Regions from separate parts of the Pseudorhizobium flavum genome, predicted to be linked through region 2. Evidence: predicted binding sites of a transcription regulator. Region 2 holds the regulator's gene; each other region holds the start of a gene.
What was found. Region 2 encodes LexA, which represses DNA repair genes until DNA is damaged. Its sites were predicted from a motif close to TGTTCNNNNTGTGTTCNG; they were not measured.
Positions count from the first base shown of each region.

Region 1 (5,694 bases), on a different contig from region 2:
TAGGTGTCGTCGGCAAAGTCCTCATGGCCCGGCGTGTCGAGAATGTTGAAGACATTGCCTTCGTATTCGAAGGTCATCACGGAGGTGACGACCGATATGCCGCGCTCGCGTTCGATCTTCATCCAGTCGGAACGGGTCTGGATGCGATCCTTCTTCGCCTTCACCTCGCCGGCAAGCTGGATTGCGCCGCCGAACAGGAGCAGCTTTTCGGTGAGCGTGGTCTTACCCGCGTCCGGGTGCGCGATGATCGCGAAGGTGCGGCGGCGGGATACCGCCTCTGCGAGACTTTCAGCCATGTCTGGTAAATCCTGTCGGTTGGCGCCTATCTAGCGATTTGACCGGCTTTATGCAATTCACCTCCGGAACAAAGGAGACTTCGCATGCGCGACATCATCGGTCCGGTCCTCGGTCTTGTACGGCTGCCCCACGCCGCCGGACTCCCGCTGCCAGGCTACGAAACGCACGGAGCAGCCGGGATGGACCTGCGGGCCGCCATTCCCGAGGGCGAGAGCCTCGTGCTGAAGCCCGGACGGCGCGGGCTGGTGCCGACGGGCTTCGTGTTCGAGATCCCCGAGGGGTTCGAGGCGCAGGTCCGGCCGCGCTCCGGCCTGGCCTTCAAGCACGGGATCACCTGCCTCAACACGCCCGGCACGATCGACAGCGACTATCGCGGCGAGGTCAAGGTCCTGCTGGTGAACTTCGGTGAGGACGATTTTGCGATCACCCGCGGAATGCGCATCGCACAGGTGATCGTGGCGCCGGTGACGCAGGTGCAGGTGCGCGAGGTGCGCGAGGCCGGAGAGACCGCGCGCGGCGCCGGCGGCTTCGGATCGACCGGCGTCTGACGGCGCAACGTGCTGCCCCGGCGGGCGCCGTGGATGGAACAAAATTCCGCGCATGCGGCCAGAAGCAAAGGCTGATCGCTGGCCTTCCGGCGAAACTGGCCCTAACTTGTCGGCATCCTAGGGAGAGCAAGATGACAGACAGCAAGAAGCCCGGCCGTGGCCGAATCTATTCCTCCATCACCGAGACGATCGGCGACACCCCCATCGTCCGCCTCGACAAGCTGGCGAAGGAGAAGGGCGTCAAGGCGAACCTGCTCGCCAAGCTCGAGTTCTTCAATCCGATCGCTTCGGTCAAGGACCGTATTGGCGTCGCGATGATCGAGAGCCTGGAAGCTCAGGGCAAGATCACTCCCGGCAAGACCACGCTGGTGGAGCCGACCTCCGGAAATACCGGCATTGCGCTCGCCTTCGCGGCCGCCGCCAAGGGGTACAAGCTGATCCTGACCATGCCCGAAACGATGTCGATCGAGCGCCGCAAGATGCTCGCGCTTCTCGGCGCCGAACTGGTGCTGACGGAGGGACCGAAGGGAATGAAGGGCGCCATCGCCAAGGCCGAGGAGCTCGCCTCCACCCTGCCCGACGCTATCATCCCGCAGCAATTCGAGAATCCCGCCAACCCGGAAATCCATCGCAAGACCACAGCAGAGGAAATCTGGAACGATACGGATGGACAGGTCGACATCCTCGTCTCGGGGATCGGCACCGGCGGGACGATCACCGGCGCCGGACAGGTGCTCAAGGAGCGCAAGCCCGAGATCAAGGTCATTGCCGTCGAGCCTACCGACAGCCCGGTTCTCTCGGGCGGCAATCCCGGACCTCACAAGATCCAGGGCATCGGCGCAGGGTTTGCGCCGCAGATCCTCGACACCGGCATCTATGACGAGGTCGTGACCGTCTCCAATGACGAGGCATTCGAAACGGCGCGACTTGTCGCCCGGCTGGAAGGCGTTCCGGTGGGCATTTCCTCCGGCGCTGCGCTGACAGCGGCGATCAAGGTCGGCAGCCGCGAGGAGAATGCCGGCAAGAACATCGTCGTCATCATCCCCTCCTTCGCCGAACGCTATCTGTCGACCGCGCTGTTCGAAGGCCTGGGTGGGTGATCGTAGTGAGTAGTGAGTAGTGAGTAGTGAGTAGTGAGTAGTGAGTAGGAACCGATTCTCGAACCGGATCCAAGCTGCAACGCGTCATTCGAAACTACCCACTACCCACTACCCACTATTCGCCGCTCTTCTCCAATTCACGCCGCCGCGGAGAGACGCTCGCCCGCCATGCGGTAGGAGATTGCCTCGGCCAGATGGATGCGTCCGACGGTATCGCTTCCGTCGAGATCCGCCAGCGTTCGCGCCACCTTCAGGACCCGATGGTAGCCGCGCGCGGAAAATTTCAGCTTCTCCGCCGCATCGCGCAACAGTGCCAGGCCACCCGCATCCGGCTCCGCGATCTTCTCGATAAGCGCGGTGGAGCAACGGGCATTCGTCATCACCTGCGGCATCCCCGCCCATTCGAAACGCTCCTGCTGCCGCTCGCGGGCGGCGGCAACGCGCCTGGCGACGTCGGCGCTCGCCTCGGCGGGACGAGGCCTGATGAGATCGGCCGCAGAGACCGCCGGCACATCGATGCGGATGTCTATCCTGTCCATCAGCGGCCCGGAAATTCGCCCCTGATAGTCGGACAGGCATTTCGGCCCCCGCGCGCAGGTGTGGCCGGGTTCGCCCGCCATCCCGCAGCGGCATGGGTTCATTGCGGCGACAAGCTGGATGCTGGCCGGATATGAGACGCGATGGTTGGCGCGGGCGATGACGCATTCGCCCGTCTCGAGCGGCTGGCGAAGGGCATCGAGCGCCTGCGGCGAGAACTCGGGAAACTCGTCGAGAAAGAGAATTCCATGATGGGCAAGCGAAGCCTCGCCGGGCTTCGCCCGCAGGCCTCCCCCCACCAGCGCCGCCATGGTCGCGGAGTGATGCGGTGTGCGGAACGGCCGGCGGTCCGAAAGCTTGCCGCCGGAGAGCTGGCCGGCGATGGAGTGGATCATCGAGACTTCCAGCAGCTCCGCGGCCGACAACGGCGGCAGGATCGACGGAAGCCGGGCGGCGAGCATGGATTTCCCGGACCCCGGAGGGCCGACCATCAGCAGATTGTGACCGCCCGCCGCGGCGACCTCCAGCGCCCGCTTGGCACTCTCCTGCCCCTTTATGTCGATCAGGTCCGGCAGGTTTGCCGGCAGCGCGCGTACGGCCGGCTGCGGCCGGGAGAGAACCTGCGTACCGCGGAAATGATTGGCGAGCGCGATCAGGCTTCGGGGCGCCAGGATGTCGATGTCGGATCCGGCCCAGGCGGCCTCGGCCCCACTGTCTGCCGGGCAGATCAGCCCCTTGCCGAGCGCATTCGCGCTGATCGCCGCCGGAAGCGCGCCGGCCACCGGCGCCAAGGTGCCATCGAGGTTCAGTTCGCCAATGACGACATAGCCCGACAGGGCATCGGCCGGAATGGCGCCAAGGGCCGCCATGAGACCGAGCGCGATGGCCAGATCAAAGTGCGAGCCTTCCTTGGGAAGATCGGCCGGCGCGAGGTTCACCGTCACCTTCTTGGGCGGAAGCGAAAGTCCGGAGGCATGGAGGGCGGCCTGAACCCTTTCGCGGCTTTCCGCCACCGCCTTGTCGGGAAGCCCGACGATCGGCATCAGCAGCTTGCCAGGCGAGACCATAACCTGGACTTCGACAGGAACGCCTTCTATGCCCTGAAATGCAACCGTAGAGACACGCGCCACCATAAACCGCCTCCAAGCTCATGCCAGAAGCGCCAAGCGATCCACGCTTTCCGCGCCAGCGATTGCAATCTGGCATGGAAATGAGAATATAACAAGAACATCGCAGGAACTATTTCCCGTCTCTGTTGCTCTCAGGTTGCAGGAGGTTGTGGCGCGAGAACAAACGGCTCTGCAGCCGCAGTTTCAACGGCGCTTGGCTTCGATCGCGTCCCAAAGCAGGGCAGCAACATCGGCGCCGCCGAACTTCTTCACCTCGCGAATGCCGGTCGGCGACGTAACGTTGATCTCCGTCATATAATCGCCGATGACGTCGATGCCGACGAAGATGAAGCCACGCTCTCGAAGCGCGGGTCCGATCCGTTGGCATATCTCCCGATCACGCCGCGTCAGTTCCACGGCCTCGGCGCGGCCGCCGACATGCATGTTGGAACGGCTGTCGGTCTCCGCCGGCACGCGGTTGATGGCGCCGACAGGCTCTCCATCCACCAGCAGGATGCGCTTGTCGCCCTTGCGCACGGCCGGCAGATAGGCCTGGGCGATATAAGGCTCGCCGCGATAGACCTGTTCGAACATTTCCAGGAGCGACGTGAAGTTGCGATCGTCGCGCGCCGAGTGGAAAACGCCCGCACCGCCATTGCCGTAGAGCGGCTTCAGGATGATGTCGCCCATCTCCTGGCGGAAGGCGGCGATCTCCTGCACGTCGCGACTGATCAGCGTTGCCGGCATCAGGTCGGCAAATTCGGTGACGAAAATTTTCTCCGGCGAATTGCGGACCCAGGCGGGGTCGTTGACCACCAGTGTCTTCGGATGGATGCGCTCGAGCAGATGCGTCGAGGTGATGTAGCCCATGTGGAAGGGCGGGTCCTGGCGCAGGTGGATCACGTCCATGGTAGAAAGATCGACGCGCTCGCGCTCGCCAAGGCTGTAGTGGTCGCCCTTGACGTCCCGGACCTGCATCGGCTCCACGGCCGCAAAGATCTTGCCGTCGCGCATGGTCAGCCGATCCGGGGTGTAGTGGAACAGTTCGTAGCCGCGAGCCTGCGCCTCCAACGCCATGGCGAAAGTGGAATCTCCAGCAATGTTGATGCTGGATATATGATCCATCTGGAATGCGACCTTGCGGATGTTCGCCATCGTCCCTGCCCCTTCAAAATGCCCGCCTGATGTAGGACGACGGCTCGTCAAAGGCAACGGCCTCAACTGGTGCAGGTTCAGGCCATATCCAAAGCCTGTTGAGGAGCGACCGCCGGAGCGTCACGCAGCTCGATGCGCTTGCCCGTGCCCCTCGAAAAGAAGTGCAGCCGTCGCGGATCAGCTGCTAGCCTCATCTCGTCGTGCAGCTGCACGTCAAGCGGCATCGCCGCCGTCACCACCTGATCCCCCAAATGGCCGTGCACCAGACGCTGCGACCCAAGTTCCTCGACATAATCCAGGCGGAACAGCAGACCTTCCTCGTCCTGCGAAGCGATCCGCAGGTCTTCGGCGCGCAGACCAACAGTGACCTCTCCGGACGTCGGTGCGTGCCCGCCCAGTGTCAGAAGCGACGGACCAACCGCAAGCCGGTCGCCGTCTAGTTCGCCCTGCAGGAGGTTCATCGCGGGCGAGCCGATGAAGCTTGCGACGAAGGTTGAGGCCGGCTGGTGATAGACCTCGAGTGGTGCACCGATCTGCTCGATGCGCCCGCCGTTCAGGACCACCAGGCGGTCGGCAAGCGTCATCGCCTCCAGCTGGTCGTGGGTGACGTAGATGGACGTCGTTCCGAGGCGCCGTTGCAGGCGCTTGATCTCGCCGCGCATGGAGACACGCAGCTTGGCATCGAGGTTGGAAAGCGGCTCGTCGAACAGGAAGGCCGAGGGCTTGCGGACAATGGCACGGCCCATGGCGACGCGCTGGCGCTGACCGCCCGACAGCGCACGCGGCTTGCGGTCGAGATAGGGGGCGATCTCCAGCATACGCGCCGCCTCGGCGACCCGCCGGTCGATCTCGGTGCGCGGCGTCTTGCGGTTCTTCAGCCCGTATTCGAGGTTCTGGCGCACCGTCATGTGCGGATAGAGCGCGTAATTCTGGAAGACCATGGCAATG
Region 1 covers NZ_JBIOKZ010000001.1:638,717-644,410, forward strand. Annotated here, with positions in the region: gene ACEPP2_RS02995 (peptide chain release factor 3) at 1-296, opposite strand, end outside; gene dut (dUTP diphosphatase) at 381-845, shown strand; gene cysK (cysteine synthase A) at 977-1,945, shown strand; gene ACEPP2_RS03010 (YifB family Mg chelatase-like AAA ATPase) at 2,083-3,615, opposite strand; gene gshB (glutathione synthase) at 3,796-4,746, opposite strand; gene ACEPP2_RS03020 (sn-glycerol-3-phosphate import ATP-binding protein UgpC) at 4,824-5,694, opposite strand, start outside.
Region 1: a site for LexA is predicted at 3,695-3,712, ahead of ACEPP2_RS03010 (YifB family Mg chelatase-like AAA ATPase). Genes of this name have one in related genera too.

Region 2 (5,694 bases):
CAACAACGTTCCGGAAGGCTCCCGCTGCTTCTCTTTGCGCCGGCGCTTGTTCTGGCAGGAATGGCCCTTGCGCAGTTCGAGACGTGGCGGCATGCCACCGTTATCCTCGACTCCCCCGTCACTACGACCATTGCAGGCGAGGTGCATCGACGCGAGCCGGCGGGTGAAGGCCGGTGGCGCTACTTCATTCGTGTTCAGCAGACGGAGCAGCCGACCCTCAGGCGACCGCCGCGCGACGTGGTTCTTCTCGCCCGCGGCAAGCACCGGCCATTCGAGGCAGGCGCGGCTATCCGGGGGCGCGCCCGTCTGTCTCCGCCTTCCGGGCCTGCGCTCCCCGGCCTGAATGATTTTGCCTTCCGCTCCTTTCATGATGGCATCGGGGCGATTGGCTTCTTCTACGGTGCGCCACAGGCGGCAGTCCCTTCGCAGGACGCAGCGCTGGACTGGGGTCGGGCCCTCGAGAGATGGATCTTCTCCCTACGCAGCATGATCGCCGACCGGATCCGCAGCGTAGTACCAGGGGACGCGGGTGCGTTCGCAGCAGCCATTGTCACCGATGAGAGACGTGCGATCTCCCGAGAAACGACGGAGGCCCTGCGCATCTCCGGCCTTGCCCATATCGTGGCGATCTCCGGGCTCAACATGGCGCTCGCCGCCGGTATCTTCTTCGTCGGACTGCGCAGTTGCCTCTGCCTGTTCACCGGCTTCGCCCAGGCGTGGCCGGTGAAGAAGATCGCCGCCACCGGGGCGCTGCTCATGGCCACTGCCTACTATCTCGTCTCCGGCTTCGCGGTCTCTGCAGAGCGAGCCTACCTGATGATGGCGGTGATGCTCATCGCTGTGTGGTTCGATCGCGCGGCAATCAGCCTTCGCAATATCGCGCTGGCGGCGCTCATCATGCTGGCGATGGCCCCTTCCGAGATCATGGGGCCGAGCTTCCAGATGTCATTCGCGGCGACGGCCGCGCTGGTCGCGGGTTATGCCTATTGGAGCCGGCGCGGCGCAGGGGAGGATTCGGAACCCTCGATCTTCGCCCGCGGCAGGCTCGCGCCGATGCTGACCGGCTGGCACTGGATGGCGGGGATTTTCGCGACCTCGCTGATCGGCGGCCTGTCGACGGCGATCTACTCGATGGAGCACTTTCACCGGCTTGCCGGCTATGGCCTGGCGGCCAACCTCGCCGTGATGCCGATCATCTCCTTCGTGGTCATGCCAGCTGGCCTGCTCGGTATGTTGCTGATGCCGCTCGGGCTCGATGCGCCCCTCCTGAAACTGATGGGTCTGGGGCTGGAGGCGGTCATCGCTGTCGCGAAACACGTGGCTGCCTGGGGTGGAGACGTCGGCACCGGCCGGCAGCACCCCTGGTTCCTGTCGATCGCCTCCATCGGCTTCCTGATCCTCGCCCTGTTGCGTACTCGGCTTCGGCTGGTCGGCGTACCGATCATGGCGCTCGCCTTCGCGCTGAGTTGGCAGGCGAACCGACTGCCCCCATCCGATGTCCTGGTCTCCGACGACGGGGCGCTGGTAGCCCTGGTGAGCGCTGGTGTTGCCACCAACCGCACGCGCCCGCCAGCCTTCATCTTCGACCAGTGGCAGCGCGCCCTGCTGCTTCCCGAGCCCGTCGCTCCGGTCATGTCTCCGGCAAGTGACATTGGCATTGCGGCGGCAGGCGATCCTTCTGTGAAAGCCGCGCTAACGGACGAGCAGCGTGACCGTGTCCGGTCGGAGATGTCGTCAATGCTCGCTCTCGCCGCAGCTGATGCGGGCCGGTTCCATTGCCTGCCCAAGCTCTGGTGCGTGGCGGTAGCCCATGAGGGCGGAGTCAGTATTGTCGTGGTCGAGGATCCGCGACTAGCAGGAAGCGCCTGCGATCTGGCGGCACTGGTTGTTGCTCCTCGCGCGCGGTTCGACGAATGTCGCTCGGGTGCCGTGCTGCTGAACGCCGCAAGCCTGAGAAAGACTGGCGCGATCGAAATCTATCTGAACGGCAGTCCCCACCCGTCCCTGTGGCGGGTCAACGCGGCAAGTGCCGGAACCCGCCGTCCATGGACCAGCCACCGTCTCTATGACTGGCGAAATGACAGCTTCGATGAAACGCTTCCCTTAGCGCTGCTGCGAATGATCAGTGGTAGCGGCGGATGAGGCCGACGAGCTTTCCCTGAACCTTCACCCGATCGGCGGGAAGGATGCGAGTCTCATAGGCCGGGTTGGCAGCCTCCAGCGCGATCGAGGCACCGCGGCGGCGGAACCGCTTCAGCGTTGCCTCCTCGTCATCGACGAGAGCCACGACAATGTCTCCGGGGCTGGCCGTCTGGCCGTTGCGGATGATGACCGTATCCCCATCCAGGATCCCCGCCTCGATCATCGAGTCGCCCTTGACCTCCAGTGCATAGTGCTCGCCGGCGCCAAGCATTTCGACAGGAACCGCAATGTCGTGCGTATTGTTCTGGATCGCCGAGATCGGCACGCCCGCCGCGATACGTCCCATGACCGGCACGCTCGTGCTTGCGTTCTCGTTGCTTGCGGCGATCGGCGAGGGGGCCGGCGCGGGCTTCTGCTTGCCGAGGCTGCCCTCGATGACGCTCGGCGAGAAGCCGCGGCGCGGCTGCAGGCTGGTGCTGTAGGCTTCCGGCAGCTTTATGACCTCAAGTGCCCGCGCCCGATTGGGCAGCCGGCGGATGAAGCCGCGCTCCTCGAGCGCAGTGATCAGCCGGTGAATGCCCGACTTCGACGCCAGGTCGAGCGCATCCTTCATTTCGTCGAAGGACGGAGGCACGCCCGACTCCTTCATCCTCTCGTGAATGAAAAGAAGCAGTTCCTGCTGTTTGCGCGTGAGCATCCGGGTTCCCTGACGATGAAACAAATACGGAACAGACCATATATGTTCCGGGTGTGTTCCGCAAGGCTAAAGTTCCAGCTGCGTCGGCGTGCTTATGCCTTGGCTCCGTGACAGAGGCGGTGGTTGCTGTTATGGACATCGCGTCCGCCGCAGCCGGGTCCCCGCGACGGAGCAGATGCCGCTTGAAAGGAGTGCCGCCATGGACATTAAGCCCAATCCCGAAGTTTTCGTGGGTGAAGGCCAGGGCCGCGTGTTGTTCTCCCAGCAGGCTCGCTTCTCGCTGATTGCCGGCCCCTGCCAGATGGAAAGCCGCGACCACGCCTTCATGATCGCCGGAAGGCTCAAGGAGCTCTGCGCCGAGCTCGGGATCGGCCTTGTCTACAAGTCCTCCTTCGACAAGGCGAACCGGACATCGTTGTCGGGTAAGCGCGGCATCGGCCTGGACAGCGCGATGGAAATCTTTGCCGACCTCAAGAGGGAATTCGGCTTCCCGGTTCTCACCGACATTCACACGGAAGAACAGTGCGCACTGGTCGCGCCCACGGTCGATATCCTGCAGATACCCGCCTTCCTTTGCCGCCAGACCGATCTGCTGATCGCCGCCGCGAAGACCGGTCGCGCCATCAACGTTAAGAAGGGCCAGTTCCTAGCGCCCTGGGACATGAAGAACGTCCAGGCTAAATTCACGGCAAGCGGCAATCCGAACGTGCTTCTCTGCGAGCGTGGCGCCTCCTTCGGCTACAATACGCTCGTCTCCGACATGCGTTCGCTGCCGATCATGGCCGCGATGGGCTCGCCGGTGGTCTTCGATGCAACGCATTCCGTGCAGCAGCCCGGCGGGCAGGGCGGTTCATCCGGTGGCCAGCGTGAGTTCGTCGAGACGCTCGCCCGCGCAGCCGTCGCTGTCGGCGTTGCCGGCCTGTTCATCGAGACGCACGAGGACCCGGACAATGCGCCCTCCGATGGCCCCAACATGGTTCATCTGAAGGACATGCGACGGCTCCTGGAAAAGCTTCTGGCCTTCGATGCCGTGGCCAAGGCCGCCTAGGCGCCGCAGCGGGAGCCGGATTGTAATTCGCCTGTCATCGATTAAGAGACATTGTCGATGACCGCAGGGCATTGGGTTTACCTCAGGGAGAGATCATGACCGCCATTACCGATATCATCGCACGCGAAATCCTCGACAGCCGCGGCAATCCGACTGTGGAGGTCGATGTCTACCTGGAGGATGGCAGCATGGGCCGCGCGGCTGTCCCCTCGGGTGCTTCCACCGGGGCCCACGAGGCGGTGGAACTGCGCGATGGCGGCAAGCGCTATGGTGGCAAGGGCGTTGAGAAGGCGGTCGAGGCGGTCAATACCGAGATCTTCGATGCCATTGGCGGCTTCGATGCCGAAAGCCAGATCCACATCGACAAGACTTTGATCGCACTCGATGGCACACCCAACAAGTCGCGCCTCGGCGCCAATGCCATCCTGGGCGTCTCGCTCGCCGTCGCCAAGGCAGCAGCTGATTCCTCCGGCCTGCCGCTCTACCGCTATGTCGGGGGCGCCGGCGCACACGTCCTGCCGGTACCGATGATGAACATCATCAACGGCGGCGCCCATGCCGACAATCCGATCGACTTCCAGGAATTCATGATCATGCCGGTTGGCGCGGAGAGCCTTCGCGATGCGGTTCGTATCGGTGCGGAAGTCTTCCACGTCCTGAAGAAGGAACTCGCCTCCCAGGGCCACAACACCAATGTCGGCGACGAAGGTGGCTTTGCCCCCGGCCTGAAGAGCGCACCGGAAGCCCTCGACTTCATCATGCGCTCGGTGGAAAAGGCCGGCTACAAGCCCGGTGACGATGTATGCCTCGCACTGGATTGCGCCTCGACCGAATTCTTCAAGGACGGCAAGTACGCCATGGAAGGCGAGGGCCGCACGTTGGAACCCGGTGCCATGGCCGAATACCTGGCGGAACTCGTCGGAAAGTATCCGATCATCTCCATCGAGGACGGCATGGCCGAGGACGACTGGGATGGCTGGAAGTCGCTCACCGATCTCGTCGGCTCCAAGTGCCAGCTCGTTGGCGACGATCTTTTCGTCACGAACTCCGCGCGCCTGCGCGACGGCATCAAGATGGGTGTCGCCAACTCCATCCTCGTCAAGGTCAACCAGATCGGCTCTCTGACCGAAACGCTGGATGCCGTAGAGACCGCACACAAGGCCGCCTATACCGCGGTCATGTCGCACCGCTCGGGCGAAACCGAGGATTCGACGATCGCCGATCTGGCGGTCGCCACCAATTGCGGGCAGATCAAGACCGGATCGCTCTCGCGTTCGGACCGGCTTGCCAAGTACAACCAGCTGATCCGCATCGAGGAAATGCTGGGGCCGCAGGCAGTCTATGCCGGCAGGTCCATTCTCAAGGCCTGATTCATCAGGCAAACATTAAGTTCGCAAGGAAAGCCCGGTTCGCCGGGCTTTCTGCGTTTCGGGCGGTCAACGATTGCTTAAGCAAGTTCTGCGAATTTGACACATCGTAATGCGTTTCGAGGATGTCGCGGGGCATGTGGACCAAGCACCATAAGGAAAGAAAACTCGGTCGATTCGTGCTCCCGCTCATAACCGTCGCCTTCCTTTCGTATTTCGGGTATCATTCGGTCAACGGCGAGCTCGGGCTCATTGCTACCGAAAACTTCGAGCGGCAGCGGCTCGATCGCTTGGCGGAACTTGCGCGACTGACCGAGAAGCGGCAGGCTCTTGAGCGTCAGGTGCAGCTCCTCAGTGACGGTTCGCTGGAAAAAGACATGCTGGACGAGATCGCGCGTTACCAGTTGAACGTCGCGCGCGAGGACGAAATCGTGATCTTT
Region 2 covers NZ_JBIOKZ010000008.1:108,350-114,043, reverse strand. Annotated here, with positions in the region: gene ACEPP2_RS15895 (ComEC/Rec2 family competence protein) at 1-2,142, shown strand, start outside; gene lexA (transcriptional repressor LexA) at 2,123-2,839, opposite strand; gene kdsA (3-deoxy-8-phosphooctulonate synthase) at 3,039-3,887, shown strand; gene eno (phosphopyruvate hydratase) at 3,983-5,257, shown strand; gene ACEPP2_RS15875 (FtsB family cell division protein) at 5,392-5,694, shown strand, end outside.

Region 3 (5,694 bases), on a different contig from region 2:
CTCGTTGTCGACGAGCAGCGTCAGGTCTTCCATGGACAGGGTGCTGGAGGTGACGGCAATTCGCATGATTGCCTGGGAGTCCGAATCCGCCTTGATGATGCGCGGTTCGTCGGCATCGTCCGGCAATTGGTTCGTGATGCGGCCAAGTGCGTCGCGTACGTCGTTCGCTGCCACGGCAAGGTCGGCAGTATCGGAGAACTCCATCGTGACCCGGCTGGAGCCGAACTGCGATTCCGACGAGATGGACTTGAGCCCGCTGACGCGCGCCACCGCCCCCTCGATGACCTGGGTCAATTCCTGGTCGATCGTCTGGGGCGAGGCCCCGTCGTAGGAGGTACGAACGGTGATGACCGGCTGGTCGACATCGGGAAGTTCGCGAACCTCGACCCCGAACAGGGCCGCAAGGCCTGCGACGACAAGGAGCGTGTTGAGAACGGCGGCAAGGATCGGCCGGCGGACGAACAGCGCCGTGAAGCTCTGGCCGGGGTCCTGCTGCGAGGGCGTCTGGCTGTCGTGGGACGTCATTGGCTCGCCACCTCCGCAGTCTCCGGCGCTCCGGCAATGCGGACGTCGGCACCTTCACGGACGCGCTGCAGGCCTTCGACCACCACGGCATCGTCGGTTTCCAGCTCGGCATCCACCAGCACGACATCGGGGTTGCGCTGGATGATCCGCACGCGCGTCTTCACGGACTTGCCATCGACGATCTGCCAGACATAGGAGCCTTCGGCATCCCACTGTACCGCCAGCGGATCTACGGCCGGGAAGGTATCGCCGGCGAAGCGCATGCCGACGCTGAAGGCCATGCCGGCGCGCAGTTTGTCGTCCGGATTGTCGATGCGGGCGCGGATGCGGAGCGTCCGGCTTGCCGGATCCACGCGGTTGTCGACAGCGTGGACGACGCCTGTGAAGGCGTCGCCAGGACGGGCAATGGATGTCGCCTCGACCGGATGACCGACGGAGATGGCGGTCGCGAAGCGTTCCGGCGCCCAGAAGTCCACCAGAAGCGAGGAACGGTCATCGATCGTGACAATGGCGGTCTGCGTGGTGACGTTGTCGCCGACATTGGCCGGCACGATCCCTGCCACGCCATCGATCGGCGAGACGATTTCGCGGCGTTTCAGGTTGAGTTCGGCAGTCGAGACTTCGAGCTTCGCCGTCTCCTCGGCGATCTGCGCATCGAGCACGTCGAGCCGCGACACGGAACGCAGGTTGCTGAGCGACTGGGAGCGCTCGGTCGCACTGCGCAGCGCAACCTGCGCCCGGTCTCGCGCAATCACCTGTTCGTCGTCGTCGAGACGGGCCAGCACCTGGCCCTTCGTGACCTTGTCGCCCGCCGACACGAGAATTTCCTCGATAGTGCCCGACGCCTGGGGCATGACGACGACCGACTGGATCGCCTCGCCGCTGCCGATTGCGGCCAATCGGTCGTTAACCGTCCCGGTTGCCACGGGCTCCGTCACGACCACGGTCGCGCGTCCGCCCGGCCCCCTGCCCTGTCCGCCATTCCTGCCCGCGCCGGGAGCCTCCGCGTCCTGAGCCGCCTGCGGCCGCATCGCCGCGACGATCGGCTCGGGCACGCCCATCCTCGCCAGCGTATCGCCGGCTCCGGGCACCATGAAGACCCAGAGACAGAGGGCGACGACGACGACAACGAGACTGAGGAGCAGTTGCTTCCAGATGCGCATTAAGATCTCCGGCGGGAGTAGTACGGATGAATGGCGGCAATATCTATGCCGGCGACTATACATGCAATTCGCGATCGGCATCCTTACGGATTTGTAACATCGTGGGGTTTCACGCAGATGTCAGATCGCGCGTCTGATGCATGCGCTGTACATCCTTGCCCCTCCCCCGCATTTCGCCGGCCATACCTTGATTTTGCCATTGGCTGGTGAAAGGACAGGAATGAAACCAGAACATCTTTTCTGGCCTTTCAGATCCGAATCACTACATTGACCCGCATGAGTAACGTTTTCGACGACATTCCGTTCTTCGACGAGGAACCGGAACCCCGCCGTCCTTCGCAACCGGCGCCACCACCGGCCGCCGCGGGACAGGGATCAGGGCTCGGCATTGCCGCCCGCGCCATGGCCGCGCGCGACCAGAACCGTGCAGCGCCCGACTATCTCTCCGGCCTCAACCCCGAGCAGCGGGAAGCCGTCGAGACGCTGGACGGCCCGGTGCTGGTGCTGGCCGGAGCTGGCACGGGCAAGACGCGCGTGCTGACGACCCGCATCGCCCACATCCTTGCAACGGGCAAGGCTTTTCCGTCCCAGATCCTTGCCGTCACCTTTACCAACAAGGCAGCGCGCGAGATGAAGGAGCGCATCGGCGTCCTCGTCGGCGGTGCCGTGGAAGGCATGCCCTGGCTCGGCACCTTCCACTCGATCGGCGTGAAGCTCCTGCGCCGCCATGCGGAGCTCGCGGGGCTGCGTTCCGACTTCACAATTCTCGATACCGACGACGTGATCCGGCTGATCAAGCAGTTGATCCAGGCAGAGGGCCTGGACGACAAGCGCTGGCCGGCCCGGCAGTTCGCCGGTATGATCGACAACTGGAAGAACAAGGGTCTGACGCCGAAGGACATCCCGGAGGGCGACGCCCGCGCCTTCGCCAATGGCAAGGGCCGCGAACTCTACCGGGCCTACCAGGACCGGCTGAAGACGCTGAACGCCTGCGACTTCGGCGATCTGCTGCTCCATCCGATCGCGATCTTCCGCGACCACCCGGATATCCTGAAGGAGTATCACGCCAAGTTCCGCTACATCCTGGTGGACGAGTATCAGGACACCAACACGGCTCAGTACATGTGGCTGCGGCTCTTGGCCCAGCGACCGAAGGGCGTGCCGCAGAACGTCTGCTGCGTCGGCGACGACGACCAGTCGATCTATGGCTGGCGCGGTGCGGAGGTCGACAACATCCTGCGCTTCGAGAAGGATTTTCTGGGTGCCAGGGTGATCAAGCTCGAGCGCAACTACCGCTCCACCGAGCATATCCTCGGTGCCGCCGGCCACCTGATCGCCCACAACGAGGGGCGCCTCGGCAAGACGCTCTTCACCGACCGCGTGGACCCGGACGACGAGAAGGTGCAGGTACACGCGGCCTGGGATTCCGAAGAGGAAGCCCGCGCCGTCGGCGAGGAGATCGAGAGGCTGCAGCGCGGCGATGCCGACGGAAAACGGCATGCGCTGAACGACATGGCGATCCTGGTGCGCGCCTCCTTCCAGATGCGCGAGTTCGAAGACCGCTTTGTCACGCTCGGCCTCAACTACCGCGTCATCGGCGGTCCGCGCTTCTACGAGCGGCTCGAGATCCGCGACGCCATGGCCTATTTCCGCCTTACCTGCCAGCCGGCCGACGATCTCGCCTTCGAGCGGATCGTCAACACCCCGAAGCGCGGGCTGGGCGACACGACGGTCAGGACGCTCCACGACTATGCCCGTGCCCGCGACATCCCGATGCTGGCTGCCGCGAGCGAAATCATCGAGACGGACGAGCTGAAACCGAAGGCGCGCAAGGCGCTCTTCGACGTGATTCAAAACTTCAGGAACTGGCAGGAACGGCTTGAGAAGATTCCGCATATCGAGCTTGCCGAGCAGATCCTCGAAGAGTCCGGCTATACCGACATGTGGAAGAACGACAAGTCGGCTGAAGCGCCTGGACGGCTGGAAAACCTCAAGGAACTGATCCGCTCCATGGAGCAGTTCGAGTCCATGCGGGGCTTCCTCGAGCATGTCTCGCTGGTCATGGATGCCGAGCAGAACGAGGATCTCGACGCCGTCTCGATCATGACGCTGCACTCCGCCAAGGGGCTGGAATTCGACACCGTCTTCCTGCCCGGCTGGGAGGAAGGTCTCTTTCCGCACCAGCGGGCGCTCGACGAGGGCGGCCGCTCTGGGCTGGAGGAGGAACGCCGCCTCGCCTATGTCGGGATCACCCGCGCCAAGCGCCGCTGCCATATCTGGTTCGTCTCCAACCGACGCATCCACGGGCTCTGGCAATCCACCATGCCCTCGCGCTTCCTCGACGAACTGCCGGCGCATCACGTCGATGTCGCGGCGTCGGACAGCAACTATGGCGGCTATGGCGGGCGCGGCGGCTACGGCCAGTCGCGCTTCGACAAGGCCGATCCCTTCGCCAACACCTATTCCACCCCCGGTTGGAAGCGCGCCCAGGCCAATCAGACGAACGCCACCCGCGACAACTGGGGCACTCGCTCCGGCCACGCGGTGGAGCGCATCGGCTACGGCGAGAGCGGGCCGCGCACCCGTACCATCGAGGGCGAACTGGTGGCGAAATCCGTCGCCGACACGCCCTCGCAATTCACCGTCGGCGACCGAGTCTTCCACATCAAGTTCGGCAACGGCAACATCGCTTCGATCGAAGGCAACAAGCTGACCATCGACTTCGACAAGGCCGGCCAGAAGCGGGTGCTGGAAGGGTTTGTGGAGCGGGTGTGACGATGGCCGGCGCTCTTTCGCCGCGGCTCCAGGCAATCGTGGACAAACTGCCCTTGCGCCCCGGGATGCGCGTCCTCGAGATAGGCTGCGGACCCGGCGCCGCCGCCCGAGAAATCGCCCGGCAGATAGGCCGCGGGTGGGTTCTGGGCATCGACCGCTCAGCCACCGCAATCCGGCAGGCGATCCGGGTTTCCGAGTACGAGATGAGTTCGGAAATCCTGACGTTTCGTCAGGTTGCGGCCGAGGAATTGACGCTGCATGCCGGTGAAGGTCCGTTCGATCTCGTACTGGCCGTTCGTGTCGGCGCTCTTGATGGTCGCCACCCCGAGGCCGGGCGTCGAGCCATGGAGAGAATAGCGGTCGTGCTGGCGCCCGCGGGAGAATTATGGGTGGACGGGCAGCGGCGTCCGATCAGCCCTGATGGTCTCCCCTCGTGCCCGAAGTAGCCGCCTCAAGATAAGCCCTCAACCCCACTTTCCCCCTCCTGACTTCACTCAGGTCTGGCACCGGCATGGTGACAGCAAGTCTGGTCATTCCCGCGCATGACCGAGCGGCGGATTGCGAGAAGCCGAAGCTGAGGAAGGTTTCCTCCCACCGTTCTGACGGGATGCTAGCAACCTTCACTGGTCGATTAAACAAATCCGACAGCGCAGTTGCTACATCGTTGGAGGTATAGCGCTCCGGACCCTCGGCATGGACCACACGGATCTTTCCCGGAGGATCTGTAATCAGCTCAGCCGCAGCCTCCCCAAGGTCCTGCGGCGCCACCATCGCCAAACGAAAATCTGCCGGGAAGAATGTCGTCAAAATGCCCTCGCGTCTGGCAAGTTCAAGGCTCATCTCCCAGTTCGTCATGTAATAGGCGGCCCGCAGGATGCTCGTCGGAATGGGCAAGCCCTGCAGCCCCTGCTCCAGCTCGAACAACGTTCCCAGATCGCCGATACTCTCCCCCTTCCGCGCGCCGTAGGTGGAGTGCCCGACGACTTTCTCCAGGCCCGAACCCTCGATCGCCGACAAGATGGAGGCAATGGTGCTCCTTTCCTCGGCATCCGGATCCTGTTCCGGTGATGCAGGCGGGTTGAGCGCGAACAGTCGTTTTCCCTGACGGAAAACTGCTCTGAGACCCTCAGTGTCATGAATGTCCGCAACCGCAATGGCAGCACCGAGGCCCCGAAGGTCCTCGGCCCGCTCCGCCGTCCGGGTAACCACCGTCACCGGCTCCCCGCGCGCT
Region 3 covers NZ_JBIOKZ010000002.1:356,735-362,428, reverse strand. Annotated here, with positions in the region: gene ACEPP2_RS05230 (efflux RND transporter permease subunit) at 1-525, opposite strand, end outside; gene ACEPP2_RS05225 (efflux RND transporter periplasmic adaptor subunit) at 522-1,688, opposite strand; gene ACEPP2_RS05220 (ATP-dependent helicase) at 1,965-4,463, shown strand; gene ACEPP2_RS05215 (SAM-dependent methyltransferase) at 4,466-4,909, shown strand; gene ACEPP2_RS05210 (NmrA family NAD(P)-binding protein) at 4,875-5,694, opposite strand, start outside.
Region 3: a site for LexA is predicted at 1,905-1,922, ahead of ACEPP2_RS05220 (ATP-dependent helicase). Genes of this name have one in related genera too.

Region 4 (5,694 bases), on a different contig from region 2:
TCATCTGTTCCTTCAGCGCGGCCAGCTTGGCGAAGGGTGAATCCGGATCCACCGGCTTCTCCTTGCGCGGCGGCTTCGCCTCAAACCGCGCGGGCTGCGGCCCTTTGCCGCGGTCGGGGCGCTCACCCCGCTCAGGGCGGTTACCACGGCCAGGCTTGCCGTCCGGACGACGATTGGAGCGTCCCGGCCCCTTGGCCTCCCGCTCACCCTGTCCGCGGCCCTCGCCACGCTGCTCATCGCGGCCGTGACGACGCTCTCCCTGTTGCGGGCGGCCTGGACGCTGGTTCTCGTTGCGTCCCGCTGGACGCCATAGCAGTACAGGCTTCGGAGCCTCGGGCTCGGCTGCAGCAGCCGCTTCGCCTTCGTTAGCTTCGGCAGCGGCGGCTTCAGGCTCCGCCACTGCACCTTCGACGGGCGCTTCAGTGACTGGTTCATTACCGGGAGACGCGCTTTCATCGGCAGCATCCTCGGTCTTTTCAGCAGTTTCCGCCTGCGCCTCTGCCGTAGCTTCCGATGCCGGAGCGGGATCCTGTGCCGCCAGGAACGATGCCGCCTCTTCTGCAGTCACGGTATCGGCGCGATAGCCGAGACCCTTTAGGATTTCCTCCATGTCATCAGGGGTTGCTCCCAGGATGGAGAGCATCGATGTTGTCGTCATGAAGCGGCGCCCGTCATACGCGCCCTCCGGACGGGGTGATGTGCCGGGCTTCCACTGCAGGAGCGGACGTATGAGGTCCGCCAGACGCTCCAGAATGTCCACGCGCACGGCACGCTTGCCGAGGAAGCGAAAGCCGGCGAGCTTGTAGAAGGTGCGCTCGAAGCCAGGATCGGCAACAACGGATGTCCGGCCGGCAGCCAGTGCCGGAATGAGTTCGCCGTAGCCCGGCTTGTCCAAGCCGTCGTTCTTGAGCGCCCAGAGCAGGGTAATGAGTTCTGCCGGGGCTGGCTTCAGGAGCGCCGGCATGAAGATATGATACGCGCCGAAGCGGATGCCGTAGCGGCGCATGGAAGCGCGGGCGTCCTGGTCGAGCGACTTCACGTCGTCCGCGACATCACGGCGGAACATGACGCCGAGGTTTTCGACCAGCTGGAACGCAAGTCCCTTGGCAAGGCCCTGAAGGTCTTCGGCACGGGAGAGATCATCGAGTGGCTTAAGCACAGTCGCGATATGATGGTTCACGAACCGCTCGATTCGAGCGAGGACATGATCGCGTGCATTGCCGGTCAGTTGCTCATCGGAAAGCAGGATGACGCGCGGCCGCATCACATGATCGCTCGCCGCAAGGCGCGCAACCGGATCACCCAGCCAGCGGACGAAGCCATCCGAGCCGATCGCAAGATCGCTATTGCCGGACGCGAAAAGGCGTGCCGCCCGCGCCTCGAACTCGAGCGCCAGAGCCTTCTGTGCCGCCGCCTGGACAGCCCTCGCATCGGGACCTTCAGCACCCGATACCGGCGTAAACCGGAATCCAGCCAACTGCCCGACGTGATGTCCCTCTACGAAGACATCGCCATTCACACTGATTTCTGCTTCCAGCATCGCATTCTCTCTCAGGCGCCTCATGAGCACAGATGTCCTGCGGTCAACAAAGCGTTTCGTCAACCGTTCATGTAGCGCGTCCGACAGCCTGTCCTCAATTTCCCTGGTCTTTTCTTGCCAGTGTGTCGGATCAGTCAGCCAGCCCGGCCGGTTCGACACGTAAGTCCACGTGCGGATCTGCGCGATCCGCGCCGACAAGGTATCGATTTCACCATCCGTGCGGTCAGCGCGCTTCACCTGCTCGGCCATGAATTCCTCATTCACGGTTCCGCGACGCACAAGATCGAAGAAAAGAGTCGAAATGAGGTCCGCATGCTGCGCCGGCGCAATTCGACGGTAGTCCGGGAGCGCGCAAGCCTCCCAGAGCTTTTCGACCCGCGCCGGCGTCGTGGAGATATCCAGGATCTCGGGATAGCGGCAGAGGTGCTCCAGAGCCCGGCTGTCGGTGGCGGGCAGGGCGCGGGTGAGGCCAGGAACAGTGGGAGCCACTTCCAGGCTTTCACGCAGATCCCGGAGCGACGAAAAGTCGAGCGCCTTCGACCGCCACTGCAGGACTTTGACCTCCTGGAACTCATGGCTCTCGATCCGCTCGACAAGCTCGTCGTCGAGCGGCGGGACCTGACCTGTCACGCCGAACGTGCCATCACGGAGATGGCGGCCGGCTCGGCCGGCTATCTGGCCCATCTCACCGGGCGTGAGATGCCTGAACTGAAAACCGTCGAACTTGCGGTCCTGGGCGAAGGCAACATGATCGACATCCAGATTGAGGCCCATGCCGATGGCATCGGTCGCCACCAGATATTCGACATCACCTTCCTGGTAGAGCCCGACCTGGGCGTTGCGGGTGCGCGGGCTGAGCGCCCCGAGAACGACCGCGGCGCCACCCCGCTGACGGCGTATCAGTTCGGCAATCGCGTAAACCTCGTCGGCCGAGAACGCCACGATGGCCGATCGCTGCGGGAGCCGGGTGATCTTTTTCTGGCCCGCATAGAAAAGTTGCGACATCCGTGGGCGCTCGACGATCGTGATGCCGGGCAGGATGCGTTCCAGGATCGGCCGCATCGTGCCGGCGCCGAGAAGCAGCGTCTCCTCGCGACCTCGCAGATGCAGGATGCGATCGGTGAAGATGTGCCCGCGCTCGAGATCCGCAGCCAGCTGCACCTCATCGATCGCGACGAATGCAGCGTTTGTTTCCCGCGGCATCGCTTCGACGGTACAGACAGAAAACCGGGCATTCGGCGGGCTGATCTTTTCCTCGCCGGTCACCAGGGCGACAGCGTTCGTCCCCACCTTCTCCACCACGCGTGTGTAGACTTCGCGGGCGAGAAGTCTCAGTGGCAGACCGATCACGCCGCTGCCGTGGGCCACCATCCGTTCGATCGCATAGTGGGTCTTGCCGGTATTGGTGGGGCCGAGGACGGCGGTAACACCGCGGCCGCTGAGGATCATGGGATGGAAATTCAAATCCGTATCCGTACATGGTGAGTGCCGGAGCACGCGTCACCAGCGCCCCAGACATGGCAATCGCGAGCCGGCATGGCAAGACGCCAGCGTGCCTGTCCCGCTGTTTTGCAAGGTCGTCATGAACAAAGCGGAACAAATTGGCGACGAATCGCTGACTCGCTCGGATGCTGTTATGTTCTCACGCTGCTTATGGCCGCGTGTGCGTTCCTCGCGCCGGTCTGGAACAAATTGCTTTCCCGCCCATTGATGCCTCGGAACAAAACGGTAGAAGATGCGTTTGTTCCCGCATCCTGAATGTTGGATCGGAGAATAGCATGCTCGGTACGGTGTTGCTGGTAATCCTGATACTGCTCCTGATTGGCGCTTTGCCGAATTGGGGTTACAGCCGCGGCTGGGGCTACGGACCGTCAGGAGGTCTCGGGCTCATCCTGGTCATCGTCATAATCCTCCTGCTCATGGGCAGGATCTAGTAAAGCGTCGTCAAATCGGGAAGGAAAAATCATGAAGAAGATCTTGCTCGCCGCCGCCCTCATCGGCTCTCTCGCATCCTGCACGTCCACGGAACGCGGCACGGCCATCGGTGCCGGTACGGGCGCTGTTGTCGGCGGCCTTGCAACGAACAGCTGGGGTGGCGCAGCGGTCGGCGCGGTCGCAGGCGGCGCGGTCGGCGCGCTGGTGGGCGCATCCCAAGAGCGCTCGGGCTACTGCGTCTATCGGGATCGCTACGGCCGGACCTACGAAGCACGCTGCCGCTAACTGGCACCTTCTGGAAAAAAAAGCGGCGTCGGTTACCCGGCGCCGCTTTTCGTTTTGCCTGCCAGGCGGGTATCAGGCGAAGTATTGCCCCCCATTCACGGTCATGGTCGATCCCGTAATGAAACCTGCGTCGTCTGACGCGAGGAAGACCACGCAACGGGCGATTTCCTCCGGTTCGCCCAGTCGGCCAACCGGAATCTGCGGGATGATCCGCTCGTTCAGGACCTTTTCCGGTACTGCTTTCACCATGTCAGTGCCGATATAGCCTGGGCAGATGGCGTTGACGGTGATGTTCTTGGCAGCCCCTTCCTGCGCGAGCGCCTTCGTGAAGCCGAGATCGCCTGCCTTCGCGGCGGAGTAGTTGACCTGACCCATCTGTCCCTTCTGGCCGTTGATCGACGAGATGTTAATGATGCGTCCGAACCCGCGATCACGCATGCCGCCCCAGACCTGATGGGTCATGTTGAACAAGCCGGTGAGGTTCGTGCCGATGACCTCGTTCCACTGCTCGGGCGTCATTTTGTGGAACATCCCGTCGCGCGTAATCCCAGCATTGTTGACGAGGACTTCGACCGGACCGATCTCAGCCTCGATGCGGGCGACACCGTCCGCACATTCCTGATAGTTGGACACGTCCCATTTGAAGGCGGGGATACCAGTCTCTTCGCCGAAGGCCTTCGCCTTCTCCTCGTTTCCCGCAAAACTGGCGGCAACGCGAAATCCGGCGGCGGCAAGCGCGACCGATATGGCTGCTCCTATCCCGCGCGTTCCCCCCGTAACCAATGCAACTTTACTCATGCAGCTCTCCTCCGTTGCACCTTCAAGCAGCCCTCGCGAGCCCGCGCAGAATTAGTCAGACCGGCCGCCGCGTCGGTTGCGGCAGCCGTCGCCCGTCACATCGCCTCCAGGCACATGGCAACACCCATGCCGCCCCCGATGCAGAGCGTGGCCAGGCCCTTGCGGACGCCACGCCGCTTCATCTCGAAGACAAGCGTATTGAGAATGCGCGCACCCGAGGCGCCGATCGGATGACCGATCGCGATGGCGCCGCCGTTGACATTGACGATTGCCGTATCCCAACCGAGTTCCTTGTTGACGGCGCAAGCCTGGGCAGCGAAAGCCTCGTTCGCCTCAACCAGGTCCAGGTCCTGCGGCTTCCACCCTGCCTTCTCCAGCGCTCTCCTCGAGGATGGAATGGGTCCCGTCCCCATGATCTGCGGATCGACGCCGGCCGTCGCCCAGGAGACGATCCGCACGAGCGGCTGGATACCTCTGCGGCTCGCCTCCTCTTCCGTCATCAGGACGGCAGCGGCGGCACCATCATTGATACCAGAGGCATTGCCGGCGGTCACCGTACCCTCCTTGTCGAAGGCCGGGCGAAGCTTCGCCATGTTGTCGAGGGTTGCTCCGGCGCGGATGTACTCGTCGGTATCGACCGTAACATCGCCCTTGCGCCCCTTAACCACGAAGGGAACGATCTCATCCTTGAACCGTCCGGCAGCCTGGGCGGCTTCCGCCTTGTTCTGCGACTGGACGGCGAACTGGTCCTGCTCGTCGCGCGACAACTGCCACTGACGGGCGACGTTCTCGGCCGTGATCCCCATGTGATAGCCATAGAAGGCGTCGGTCAGGCCGTCCTTGATCATCGTGTCGATCATCTTCATGTCGCCCATCTTCACGCCGTTGCGCAGATGGGCGCAGTGCGGCGCCATCGACATGGATTCCTGCCCACCGGCGACGACGATCCTGGCATCTCCGAGAGCGATCTGCTGCATGCCGAGCGCGACGGCGCGAAGACCTGAGCCGCAGAGCTGGTTGACGCCCCAGGCGGTCGCCTCCTGGGGGACGCCTGCCTTCATCGCAGCCTGGCGTGCAGGGTTCTGGCCCTCACCTGCAGGCAGAACCTGACCGAGAATGACTTCGTCCACTTCGGC
Region 4 covers NZ_JBIOKZ010000003.1:308,418-314,111, reverse strand. Annotated here, with positions in the region: gene ACEPP2_RS08335 (helicase-related protein) at 1-2,989, opposite strand, end outside; gene ACEPP2_RS08330 (DUF3309 family protein) at 3,319-3,474, shown strand; gene ACEPP2_RS08325 (YMGG-like glycine zipper-containing protein) at 3,503-3,760, shown strand; gene phbB (acetoacetyl-CoA reductase) at 3,833-4,558, opposite strand; gene ACEPP2_RS08315 (acetyl-CoA C-acetyltransferase) at 4,654-5,694, opposite strand, start outside.
Region 4: a site for LexA is predicted at 3,133-3,150, ahead of ACEPP2_RS08335 (helicase-related protein). Genes of this name have one in related genera too.